Regions from separate parts of the Metasolibacillus sp. FSL K6-0083 genome, predicted to be linked through region 2. Evidence: riboswitches for the same ligand, from Rfam matches in the RefSeq annotation. Region 2 holds a riboswitch; each other region holds the start of a gene.
What was found. A riboswitch is a leader RNA that binds a small molecule or an ion and turns the genes downstream of it on or off. The one in region 2 is predicted to bind thiamine pyrophosphate.

Region 1: linked by a shared signal. The riboswitch ahead of tenA (thiaminase II) and the one ahead of thiW (energy coupling factor transporter S component ThiW) in region 2 are both predicted to bind thiamine pyrophosphate.
Region 3: linked by a shared signal. The riboswitch ahead of MHB51_RS04790 (thiamine phosphate synthase) and the one ahead of thiW (energy coupling factor transporter S component ThiW) in region 2 are both predicted to bind thiamine pyrophosphate.

Annotation. Positions count from the first base shown of each region.
Region 1 covers NZ_CP152046.1:2,724,745-2,729,013, reverse strand. The annotation lists gene MHB51_RS12820 (ABC transporter permease) at 1-343, opposite strand, end outside; gene MHB51_RS12815 (ABC transporter substrate-binding protein) at 354-1,331, opposite strand; gene tenA (thiaminase II) at 1,349-2,035, opposite strand; TPP riboswitch at 2,145-2,236, opposite strand; gene MHB51_RS12805 (dihydropteridine reductase) at 2,383-3,099, shown strand; gene MHB51_RS12800 (MarR family transcriptional regulator) at 3,754-4,236, shown strand; gene MHB51_RS12795 (serine hydrolase domain-containing protein) at 4,229-4,269, shown strand, end outside.
Region 2 covers NZ_CP152046.1:3,685,490-3,689,758, reverse strand. The annotation lists gene MHB51_RS17220 (C39 family peptidase) at 114-626, shown strand; gene thiW (energy coupling factor transporter S component ThiW) at 1,040-1,534, opposite strand; TPP riboswitch at 1,693-1,800, opposite strand; gene MHB51_RS17210 (5'-3' exonuclease) at 1,848-2,726, opposite strand; partial or broken gene MHB51_RS17205 (MFS transporter) at 2,792-2,995, opposite strand; gene hutH (histidine ammonia-lyase) at 3,289-4,269, opposite strand, start outside.
Region 3 covers NZ_CP152046.1:1,010,646-1,014,914, reverse strand. The annotation lists gene thiO (glycine oxidase ThiO) at 1-999, opposite strand, end outside; gene MHB51_RS04790 (thiamine phosphate synthase) at 1,012-1,542, opposite strand; TPP riboswitch at 1,615-1,722, opposite strand; gene MHB51_RS04785 (ATP-binding protein) at 2,049-2,597, shown strand; gene MHB51_RS04780 (hypothetical protein) at 2,800-3,402, shown strand; gene MHB51_RS04775 (methyl-accepting chemotaxis protein) at 3,494-4,269, shown strand, end outside.

The DNA of each region.
Region 1 (4,269 bases), 960 kb from region 2:
GACCAAACCAAATCATTAAAAGTGGTGCTAGCACAATTGTTGGGATATTTTGAGAAATAACGAGAAACGGCATAACGATTTCCCGTGCAGTCGGCAAAATATGTAACATTGTTGCGACACTAATACCTAACACAATGGCTGACGAAAAACCGACGAATACAAGCTTTATCGTCGCCAGCATATGCGGGAAAATGGCGGGGAAAACAATGAACATTTCCTTTGCGATAACGGAAGGTGCAGGTAGTACCCATACTTCAATCTGCAACAGCTTCACTGCTATTTCCCAAAGAGTAATTGCGATTAGAAGAGCTAGCACCGACTTCCACATATTTTCTATTCTCATAGCTGTTTCCTCACTTCATTGCGTTCGCGATAAATTCATTTGTAAATGCTTGTTGAATATCTACTTCACCGATAATCTGATGCTTTACCATAAATTCCGCAAAGTTTTCCCATCGACTTGCCTCTTGAACACCCCAAGCCTCTGCACCTTCTTTATAGTGAGGAGATAGCCACTCCTGACTGCGTCTCACAAGCTCTGGCTGAAGGTCGGGCTCTGCAGCAATTAAAATATCCGCCGATTTCTGTGGGTTATCAATTGCAAACTCATAGCCTTTATATACAGCATTAATGAAGGCTTGCACTGTATCAGGATTATCTTCAATCATTTTATCGTTCGTAATAATAAGGGGTGAGTAAGTATCTAACTCTGGCGCATAATCAGTCGTTTTAATAAAATGCATATCCGCATCACGAATCTCACCTTCAATACCTGTCCATGCATAAAAAATACTGACAAAATCGATGTCTCGCTCTAGCGCTACAAAATAATCTGTATTGCCGACTTGTACCGTCTCAATTTTCGAAGCATCTCCACCTTCTTTATTCATAACAGCCTGTAAAGAAGCTTTTTCTAATTCCGAGCCATATGCACCGTATATATGCCCTTCAAAGTCTTTTGGCGTTTTAATTCCCTTTGCCTTTGGCGTATAATAGCCTCCAGTGTTTTTCTGAATAATCGCAGCGATTGAAACAATAGGAAGACCTTCTGAACGCGCTTGCGTTACTTGATTTTGAAAGCTAATTCCGAATTGCCCCTTGCCAGACCCTACAATTTGCTCCGCACGTACCTCGCCTGGCAGCATAATTTCAACGTCTAAGCCTACTTCTTCAAAAAATCCTTTTTCCTTTGCTACATAAATTCCTGTATGATTTGTATTTGGCGTCCAATCTAAGAACAGTTGAACCTTTTCATTCCCTTCCTTTGTCTGACAGCTCGTTAAAAGGAAGATTAGTGATAATAATGCTAAATATTTCAAGACTATTCGCATGGCAATATATCCCCCACCTATGACTTCACTTTCTCATCACGCTGTGATAACCATTTTTCAAATGTATAGGACATCTCCCAAAATGCTAGTTCATATTCCTTTGCGATAATAAATTGTTCCTTCACCTTCTCTTTTTCTTTTTCGTTCATATCCTCCACAAGTGAGTTTAATAAATCAATTTGAGCCTGTGTTGCCTCTTGGAACCAATCGCTCGCATATGTCGCAAGCCAATTGCGATAAATTTCAGTTTCTGGATTTGCGTGCTCATAAGCCTTGCCAATATCAGCATATAGCCAATAGCATGGCAACATAGCCGAAATAATATAGGCTAAATTTCCATACATTGTTGAGCGATATAAATGTGATGTATAGCCGTAAGCAGTTGGTGCTGGCTTGAAACTTTCCATATCTTCCTCAGTAATATTTAATATTTTCGCATGTGCTTCATGCACCCCTAATTCAGCTTGTGCGGTATTGCGCGCTTTTTCTGCCAGAAAAGCGGTAATCGCGAAATCCTCTGCTTGTGCCGCTGCCAGCGCATGAATTTTTGCATAATGGTTCAAATAATAGATATCTTGCAAAATATAATTTTTGAAAATTTCAAGAGGTAAATCCCCCTTCACAATGCCTTGTACAAATGGGTGATTTAAGCTTTTCTCCCAGCTCTCCTTTGTTGCTAAACGTAATTCATCAGTAAATTTCATAAAAAAACCCTCCTAATTTGTTCTTTTTCTAAAAGGAACACTAGTAGGAGGGTTTCGTTTTTGAATGAAGTAAGCAAATATATGCCAAAATACATCGTTATTAAACGAATTCATTTCCCATCTACTTCCCTCCGCTCGTACTAACGAGATCAGGTTCTAAGAGTAAGTCTCAGCCATTATTTGGCACCCCTAGTAGAAAAAGAATCATATTTTAATTTCAAATCCATCATAACGCATTAAAATTAAATGTCAAATATTCTTTAAAATAATCAATCTATTTAATTGAGAATAGTTATCACTTATTGTATAGTAGATAGTGACATACAAATAAGTGAGGAGAAGATATAATGCAAATTTACTGGACGAAAATAAATAAGATTATTGAAGAAACGCCTGAGGTTAAAACATACATGCTGGACCTTCCAGAGGGCTTTACATGGGAAGAAGGCTCGCACACCCATTTCGCACTAAAGGGATTTAATGCTGGAGAAAAGCCAAACCGCGCGCTCATCCGCCATATGTCAATCTCCACTTTACCGCACGAAAATTCAATCGGTATTACAACACGCATTAAAGAACAATGCTCTGAATTCAAATCGATTTTAAAAAATATTGAAATTGGCACTGAAGTAGCAATCTTTAAAACACATTCGAATGTACCGCTAAAAAGAGATAATAAAAATATTTATCTGCTATCATCTGGTGTCGGCTTAGCTACTTTTAGACCACTTGTACTTGATTATTTAGAGCGTGCAGACAATGTGAATCAAATTCATTCACTAAATATCGATTCCACAAAGGATTTCTTATTCCCAAATATTTTTGAATCTGCACCTGCCAAGAAATTCATCGCACAGTTCGTCGATAATCGCAAAGACTATTATGAAGAAGTGAAAAATCTAGCCGCAGACAAAGAAGGTTTATTCTACGTTGTTGGCAGCGATGAATTCCTTGCACAAAACATTGAAATACTACGTGAACAAGGCATCCAGCCTGAACAAATTATGCTCGACAAGCACGCACAACAACGTGCTGAGTTTTTATCATTGGATTTACCAGTTTAATATATCTTAGTGAGGAAGCGTTCAAAAAGTGTGCTAAAGCACTACATTTTGGACGCTTCATTTGTGGAGTTGACCGAAAATCCATTTTTTGTCACTGTATTGAAATCAATGTTTTCATCGCTTCCCTTTTACTGAAGGAGTACACTGCTAAAGTCAATGTTCATCCCATTTTTAAAAGAGGCGTTTTCTGTTTATATGTATCAACATCTTATGAAATATCATCGCTAACTGTCCAAAATGCCGGCTATGCACGGCTTTAGGACAGCCCCTATTTAACAAAGTAAATAAGTGGAGAAATAATATTCATGCATTAGATTGATTTTAGCGAGTGGCGAGACGACACGCTGATAAAGGGAGACCTAGTCTAGTACCGCCGCAACATATGTGCGAGCGACTGAGTGGGCAATATCATGTTGGTCTAAACCTCAGTAGTTGTCACTACCGTTGGCAATTCCTATCGTTTAAAAAATCATCTAGTTCTAGATGGCAAGTGATTTTATACATCATTAAGTGAGCGTTTTTGTACATAGTTTAATGGAAATTTGTATATCTTCAACGGCAAAGCGGATAAATATAAATGTTTTATTAATCTTGACCAATATTAAAGTCCACTTTATAATAAAGTAAACTTTATAATATAAGGAGGTTATTAATATGAAAAAAAATAAAGATGAATTATTTGAACTCGTTACTGAAATAAATGACATGCATTATACGATGAATAAAATCATCATAAAAGAATATCAATCTTTACTAGATGATAATCTTTCTAGGAATCAAACAATTTTAATGGATATTGTTAAAGATTACGGAAAAATTTCTATTGGAGAAATTGCTCGACTAATGAAAATAACATCAAGCGCTGTTGGACAGATTGTTAATAAACTTGAAGATGGAAATTATTTAGTGAGGACTATTAATTCACAAAATAGACGTGAAATACTTGTGCAACTGACAGATAAGGGAACTCGATATTTTGAAAAAGAAGAAAAAATAAATCGTCAAATTATTAATCGTATTTACACACAAATGGAATTGAGTGAAATGGAAGAACTCAAAAGGATTATCACAAAGCTAAGTAACATTGTAGAAAAGACATATACAAAACAAGATGAGGAGGAAAACAATCATGACTAACACAAAGGCTAACTTAGAAAGTTTATTCAATGA
Region 2 (4,269 bases):
TTACAGCGTATAATAAAGTGAACCCCCAGTCTATAAAGGCTCTCACATACTTCTATGAAATTGATGATAAAAGAACGGTTAAAATTTGGGATTTTACAAATGGAGGGATGGCAATGCGTGTACTGCTAGAAATCAAAGGAACTTCACAATACGATGCGAGCGTTCAGCCAAATTACCAAAATTCTGCATGTGGTCCAACAACGCTACACGTTATTTTAAAGTATTTTCACATAGCCAAAGAAATTAATGATTTATATAAACAGCTAGGTACAACAAAAATCGGCTTATTTCAATGGCGTCTCATCAAAAGAATGCGCAAGTTGTTCGGTGCTAATTTTACTATTCAAGGTTGCTCGCTTGCAGAAGCATTGGCACAGCTTGAACAAGGAAATCCTGTGGCATTGAAATTCGACCAATATTTTAACCTACAGTGGCGGTCAAAAAAGAAGCCTCTATTCAAATATCATTGGGTTCCACTCATTGGCTATGAAAGAAAAGACGGGGAATTATATTTAATCATCCATGATAACGGTGGACGAGGCCGAAACAGCCAAATACGTTCATTTTGCTATGAGGACAATAAGCATGTGTTAAACTTTGTAAAAATAGAGCAGAAAAATACATAAGGGCTATATGAAAAAGCAACTGCCTTTCCATATAGCGCTAAAACCTGCTGCTCCGTTTATCCCGCATTAACGGGCAGTAAGACGCCCACTTCAAAACTTATGTGAAAATACGCTAAGGATTATTAGGAAGTCAACTGCCCGTAAATGCCCGAATGGTTCAACTAACAATCCGTGGAGAAAAGCATCCACGGATTGAAGGTTCACTTTATCCCGCATTAACGGGCAGTAAGACGCCCACTTCAAAAATTATGTGAAAATATGCTAAGGATTATTAGGAAGTCAACTGCCCGTAAATGCCCGAGTGGTTCAACTAACAATCAGCAAGGATGAGGAACATCCGCACTGATTGAAGTTTCACTTTATGATACAGAAGCTATGCCATGTAATTTTTTTGCGACGAGTAACCTTATTTTCTATATCGTTTCAAAACGCTTTGCAAATACAGTGTTGCGCAAACTTACTGCAATAATAACCCCTAGCACCGCACCAATTGCACTTGACACGAGGAAGGCTGGCATAAAAGCAAGTGCCGTAACAGATGTACCCATTAATATTTTTGCATATGGGACAGCTACTAATGATGCAATCACACCTGTACCAATCACTTCACCAATACCCGCCAGCCATACTTTATGGCTATATTTATAAGCTATAGCCGCTAAAAAAGCCCCGATGACACTACCCGGAATCGCAAGTAACGAGCCTGTTCCCGTAAAAATACGAACTAATGCTGTAACGAAAGCAATTACTACAGCTGGCACAGGTCCTAACAATATAGCACTCACAACATTGACAGCATGTTGAATAGGATATGCACGCGCAATACCTGTAGGAATCGCTACAAACATTGAACCTGCCACTGCAATGGCCACAAACAGCGCCATAACAGTTAATTTACGAACTGACATAAACAACACCTCTTTTAATTGTTATTTTTGAGCATTACTTATCAGCGGATTTGCGCAAATTATTTGCACATTTCTTTCCAAGCAAATTTTCCTCCTAAAAATAAATTTAAAAATGCCGCACCCATTGTAGAAAGGGAGCGGCATAGAGTGAGCAAATTCAATCAATGTCGCCACTTCCCTACGCTAGTGTGAGCTAGATCAGGTTCAAAGGGTCTGCATAGTACATATACATCTCAGCCTTTCAAAAGGCTCCCCTAGTGGTGCAAGCAATTTTCTTCTATTATTACGGTAATTTTGTTATTCGTCAATGTCTTTATAGACCAAGCGAACGTGCGTGGCGGATAATTAAGCGCAAGCCTTTATTATCCAGCTGTGATGCAACCGCCTCATTAAACGCAGGAACTACTAAGTCATTCAGCTCCGCTTCAATGGCTGCATCGCAATTAATTGTCGCGAGCTGATGCGAGAGCTTTAGCATGTCCATACTTTCATGGATTTTAGTACGCTGCGCAGGCTTTAGTTGGTCAAGTGCTGCTAGCACTCCCTCAATTGAATGATAGGTTTGAATGAGTTGCAGTGCTGTTTTAGGACCAATTCCTTTGACACCCGGATAGCCATCGCTCGCATCCCCCATAAACGCCTTCACCTCAGCAAATTGCTTTGGGGCGATGCCATATTCTTCGCGAAAGCGCTGCTCTGTGTACGTATCATATTCTGTATAACCCTTTTTAGTAAAAGCGATTGTTGTCTTATCATTTAATAATTGTAATAAGTCGCGGTCACCGCTAATGACAGTAATCTCCGCATCGTCTTTCCATTTCTCAATCATGGAGCCGATTAAATCGTCTGCCTCCAAGCCGCTAATGCCGAAGTTTTTCCAGCCCATCATTTCTGATACATCCTTCACCATATCAAACTGTGGCAGCATTTCTTCTGGTGGTGCAGGGCGGTTTGCTTTATATCCCTCGAATAAATCATTGCGGAATGTATGCATGCCCATATCCCAACAAACAGCTAAATGTGTCGGCTTCATCAAGTTTTGAGCTGTTAAAACATGACGGGCAAAGCCTTGTACTCCATTTGTTGGCGTGCCATCCTCTAAACGAATATATTGTTTCATCGCAGCGGAGGCGAAAAATGAACGAAATAGTAGTGCCATGCCATCAACAATAAGTAAATGTGGTTTTTCCATATGTATTCCTCCATTCCCCCTTAGCATAACATGACGCTAGCGAAAAAGTCATTTTGCGCCTGCTTCTAGCGTCTTACATAGGCGAAAAGAGTCATGCCTACACCTAGTGCAGCACAAACTAAATACATTTGTGAATAGGGCAGTAAATCTGCGACTGATCCCATCACTCCCCCTCCTAAAGTAATACCTATGTCTGCTGTCGCAATAAATAGACCAAGCAGTATGCTACGATTAGCGCTCGGCAATACAAAGGTTAAATAGGTTGTTAAAAAATGATTATCACAAACAATTGTCAATGCTTTTTCTAAGGGAAATCGAAAACAGCTGCTTACCTACTTATCCAAAGGATTTTCGGTAAACAGCTTCGTTAATAATCAATAACGCTTCAGCTAACTATAATCTAGATTTTCTTAAGCTTGCTTAAAAACTTCTCTTTATTAACGAGTGTTTAGCTACCCGCTGAAATCGGTCAAATGCTTACATTCACCTCCCCATCTTTAAAGGTAGGTGACCTCTGTATCTGTCGCTTAACTATCGGTACAGAAAGCATTTGCCCAAAAAATTAAGGCATTAAATATTGTGCAATTTTCTCTACATCTTTATTGAATACACGGTCCTCTGTAATACCTGCCGCAATTTCACGGATTTCTTGCCATTTTTCATATAACTTTGGAGCCATTTTCTTCACATCTCGATATTCAACAGCTGTCGCAGCACAAAATGCTTCAATAGCTAAAACACGTCGTGTATTCGCAATTATATTATAGGCATGGCGCGCGCCTGTTGTCCCCATGCTAACATGGTCCTCTTGATTTGCAGAAGATGGAATAGAATCAACAGATGCTGGATGTGCAAGTGTTTTATTTTCTGATACGAGGCTTGCTGCTGCATATTGTAAAATCATCGCTCCCGATTGCAAGCCTTGGTGTGCACTTAAAAATGCTGGTAACCCTTCGCTTAGAGCTGGATTGACAAGACGCTCGATACGACGCTCAGAAACATTCGCTAATTCAGCAACACCAATTTTTAAGAAATCCATCGCAAAAGCAATTGGCTGACCGTGGAAATTCCCTCCTGAAATAACGCAGTCCTCTTCATCAAAAATTAATGGATTATCTGTCGCCGCATTCATTTCAATTTCTAGCTTTTCCTTTACGTAGTTTAAAACTTGCCAGCTTGCCCCATGAATTTGTGGAATGCAGCGTAAAGAATAAGGGTCTTGTACACGCAATTCACCTTGCGTTGTCATGAGCTCGCTGCCTTCAAACCAATCGCGCATACGAGCTGCTACAGCGCTTTGTTCTTTAAAGCCGCGCACCTCATGAACAGTAGGATGGAAAGCATCTTTAATACCTCGTAAACTCTCCAATGTTAAGCCGCTAATCCACTCGCTCGCGTAGGCTAACTTTTCAGCTTCAATATAGTTTACAACACCCTGTGCTGTCATTGCTTGTGTTCCATTAATAAGTGCAAGACCTTCCTTTGCTTGCAAGACGATTGGCTCTACATCGTATTTATTCCAAACTTCACTCGCTGCAAGCAC
Region 3 (4,269 bases), 1.1 Mb from region 2:
GTTGCGATAATGTCCTGTGCATATAAATAAATTGCTATATTGCGTAGTACCCATAATTGGAAGTCCGTCTATTGTTTGTGGCCGCACACCACACCAAGTTTCGACAATCTCAGCCTTCGTTAATGATGGCATTATATGAATAGCTCGGGATAATAAAGAATAAATGCCACCGACAGTTACTGCATCATCTTCTAGCAGAGGATAGCTCGTAGCACCAATCAATAAACGATTATTGTGCTTTGGTACGATATAACAGCCATCTGTTGAAAAAATGGTTGCCTTCGGTAGCTGTGCCGCTTTTACCATTAAGCATTCCCCTTTTACTGGGTGCACCGGGCAAGTAATATGAAGCTTGGCTGCAAGCTTCGCTGTCCAGGCACCCGCAGCCAAAACAGCTTGCTGAACAGCGTAGCGCTTAGAGGCTGTCTGGATATGTGTAACTTGTTGTTGCTTTTTCTCTATCGCAATAACTTCCTCTTCAATTATATTTGCGCCAAGCTTCTGTACAGCAAGTGCTAAAGCCTTTGTTAAATTTCTTGCATTTACTTGATGGTCCTCGTATATATGGAAGCCCTCTGTAATAGAATGACCCAATAAAGGTTCGTATTGCTGTAACTCTGTTTGATTTAGCCATTGTACAGAGGTAGGGCGGTCCTGATATAAAAATTGATACTGCTGCTGCAAATTTACTCTATCTTCCTCAGCAGCTGCAATTTTAATTAGCCCGGAAGGTAATAAACCAACTTCTTGCCCAGTTAAATGTAATAGCTCCTCGGCGAGTGCTTTGTGTAGCTCTCGACTTTCCAGTGCTAAATGATAAAGGGGCGAAGGTGTGTGAAATTCATTTTGACCACCAAGCATACCCCCAGCAGCGAGTGATGCTGTCGTTGTTTTTTCTGTATGGAAAATCGTCACAGGCTGTTGCTGTTTTAATAATTGATAGGCGATAGATAATCCAATAACCCCACCACCGATAATCGTAAAGCCTTGACACTTCATAAATTGCTCCCCTTAGTTAAAAAACATTGATATTGCGGCATAGCCCTGTGCGCCGACCTGCATCACTTGTTGTGCATTGCTGCTTGTTATACCACCGAGTGCAAGCACGGGTATTTTGACAGTACGGCATGTTTCAGCAAGTGCCTGAAGCCCTTGCGCTGGTACATTTGGTTTACAGGTTGTTGGAAAGACAGGAGAAAAGTATAAATAATGCATACCTCTTTCAGCACTTTGTAACGCTTCAGCCTTTGTATGCGTAGATTGCCCACATATAAAAGGATGCTGTGTCACATTTACAGCCTGATTTGCTGCAAAATGACAGCCAAGTAAGTCGTATTTGTAAGCGAGCTCCACATATGTATGAATGATTAATTGCTTTGCACTTATACCAGCCTGTAAAAGTGCGGCAATTGCGTTATCGATTTCAGTAAGTGAGAGCTGCTTTTCGCGAATAATAATGGCATCAACACGAGTAGCGACATCCTTTATTTGGTCAATTGTTTGTGGTGTAAAGCCTTGACCACTTGTAATAGCATGAATCATTTTAGTTTCCTCCAATAAAAAAACGTTACTTCTCCCATAGGAAAAGTAACGCTTACTTAAAAAATCGTAACAAATAATAGGCGACCACTTTCCTACGCTAGTATCAACTAGATCAGGTTCCAGGAATCCCAAAGTTTACTTTGATCTCAGCCGTTCACAACGGCACCTCCAGTGGATGGCTATGCAATTAGTTAACAATATAGCATATGTTTTCTAGAATGTCACGATGGAATTATCAGTTAATTCATTACTATTGAAATTTTAGTAAAACGATTAATGCAAACGCAATGATGTTTTTCAAGGGAAAAGTAATTTTGTGAATGGCTGATTTCCGACATATTTTAATAAAATATTCTAGCCATTTCCCCATATTTGGTATTAAATAAAGTATACATAAAAGAAAAATCCCTGATTAATACAAATGGATTTCGTAGAATAATTCGTTTGAAAAAGCACTGTTAGTTGGGATAAGGAGCAGTAGAATGCTTTATAGAGGGGGAATGGAAATGTACTTTATACAAATGTCTGGCTTCCCAGGTTCAGGAAAATCTACACTGGCCAGAGAAATCGCTAATAGAATGGGCTTTATCATTATTGACCACGACATTGTAAAATCTGCTTTATTAAATTCGATTGAAGCAGACAGCTCTTTTGATGGAAAGCTTGCCGGGAAAATAAGCTATACGATTGATTTTTCATTAGCTGATTTTCATCTATCTCAGGGGCACAGTGTGATTCTTGATAGTCCGTGCTTATACGAGGAAATGATTGAAAAGGGAATAAAATTAGCTCAAAAATATGATGCAGAATATAAATATATTGAATGCTACCTTGATGATTTTGAGGAAATCAATCATCGTTTAAAAAGCAGAGAAAAGATGCCCAGTCAAATTAGTGAAATTCGTTCGAAGGAAGGCTTTTATGCTACGCTTAACAGTGCAAAAAAGCCAACCGATTTCAAATGTTTAGTAGTTGATACAAGTCAGCCGATAGAAAGATATATAGAAAATGTCATTCGTTATATTAAATTTCGTATGCCAAGGGGAATTAAATAGGATTAAAGTAATTTATCCCTAAGACGCTTACGGTTAAGTGGGAGCCCCACTGCGCATAAAAGCCCAATTGGTTCAACTAACAATCAGTGAGGATGAGGAAAACCCCCGCTGATTAAATTTTCTCTTTATATAATAATCATGGTTGTGAAATTATAAATGTGGATGAAAAATTACATAAAAAGCTATTAGATTTTTTCAAAGAATGGAGGCATCAATCAAAACCATGATGAAGGCGAAAAGGGGAGGAATAATACGAAAACTGAAGCTTTTAATTATTGGGCTACTAGTTGCTGCGCTGTTCTCAGGCATTATCTTTCCATATTCAATTTTTAGTGTATATCCGACTGTCGCAGTAGAGACTGATGAAATGCGTCAGCAGAAATATAAGGAGGATTTAGCGGTTTTGCAATCGCTATATGAGGAAAAAGCGCTGCAACCAGATTATGTTGTGTCTTATTCGATTTCCTTATTGGCATTGTATGAGATGAGCTGGCTGACAGATTTCAATAGACCTATGAAACGTGCGCAGTGGGGACAAATTTTAACAAATGTTCAATCTGCCAAAAATGCTCTTATTCATTTAGGTTTTCAAGAGTCGATGCTTTCAACTGAGGCGAAAATGTATTTAGAACAAATGGTCGATTTATTAATGCACATGGAGGAAACAGTAGCTTATCATATAAATAAGCAGGGTACTTATTCGCGCAAACGTATAAATATTGCGATTAGCAATTTACAAAATGATATCGCCTTTTCATTAGGGCTCTATACTCGTTTTTGGCAAGAATATTATAATGATAAATAGGACTAAGTGATTGGGTGAGGAGCAACTATTTTACTAATTTTAATGTTTATTTTACAATGATAGTAGATTTACATAGGAATGGGGAGCAGCTATGGTAAAAGAAAAATTATTTTCTCGTGAAATAAAATTTTGGAAAAGTTTAATATTTAAAATGATTTTAGCGGTAGGGCTAAGTTTATTTATTAGCTCACATATTTCACAATTTATTAGTTTACAAGTTAGTAAAGTAATTGAATTAGATGGTATTGCGGGCGTTGTAATTAATACATTCATTTCATTATTTATCGGAACAGTAATTATTGCGCTATGTACACGCTATATTATTTTAAAGCGAATGAATCGAGTACTAAAGGCAATGGCACAGGCAGCTGATGGTGATTTAACAGTACGTATTGACGATAAATACAAAGATGAAATAGGGCAATTGTCGACAGAGTTTAATCATATGCTAGAGCAAATCGGAACAGTGATTGAAAAAGCAAATAAAGCCTCGACAGATGTAACAGCTTATACTCGAGAGTTTGCGGCGATTACAGAGCAAAGTAGCACATCTGTCGAAACGATTTCTAACTCTATTCAAAGTATGGTCGTTGGCGCAGCGGGGCAGTTAGAGCAGATGCAAAAATTATCAGAATCATCGGATTTAATTAGCAAAGAAATGGGTCAGGTATCCTCTGTCGTCCAAGATGTAGCAGATGTAGCGGCTGAAACGAACCAAAAAGCAGATTTAGGAATAGAGCTAATTGAGCAAACCATTGAAAAAATGAATACAATTAAGAAGTCTGTGAATGAATCGACAGAAGTTGTCAATGCATTAGGCGAGAAATCGAAGGAAATTAGTTCGATTTTAGCGTTAATCACAAGCAT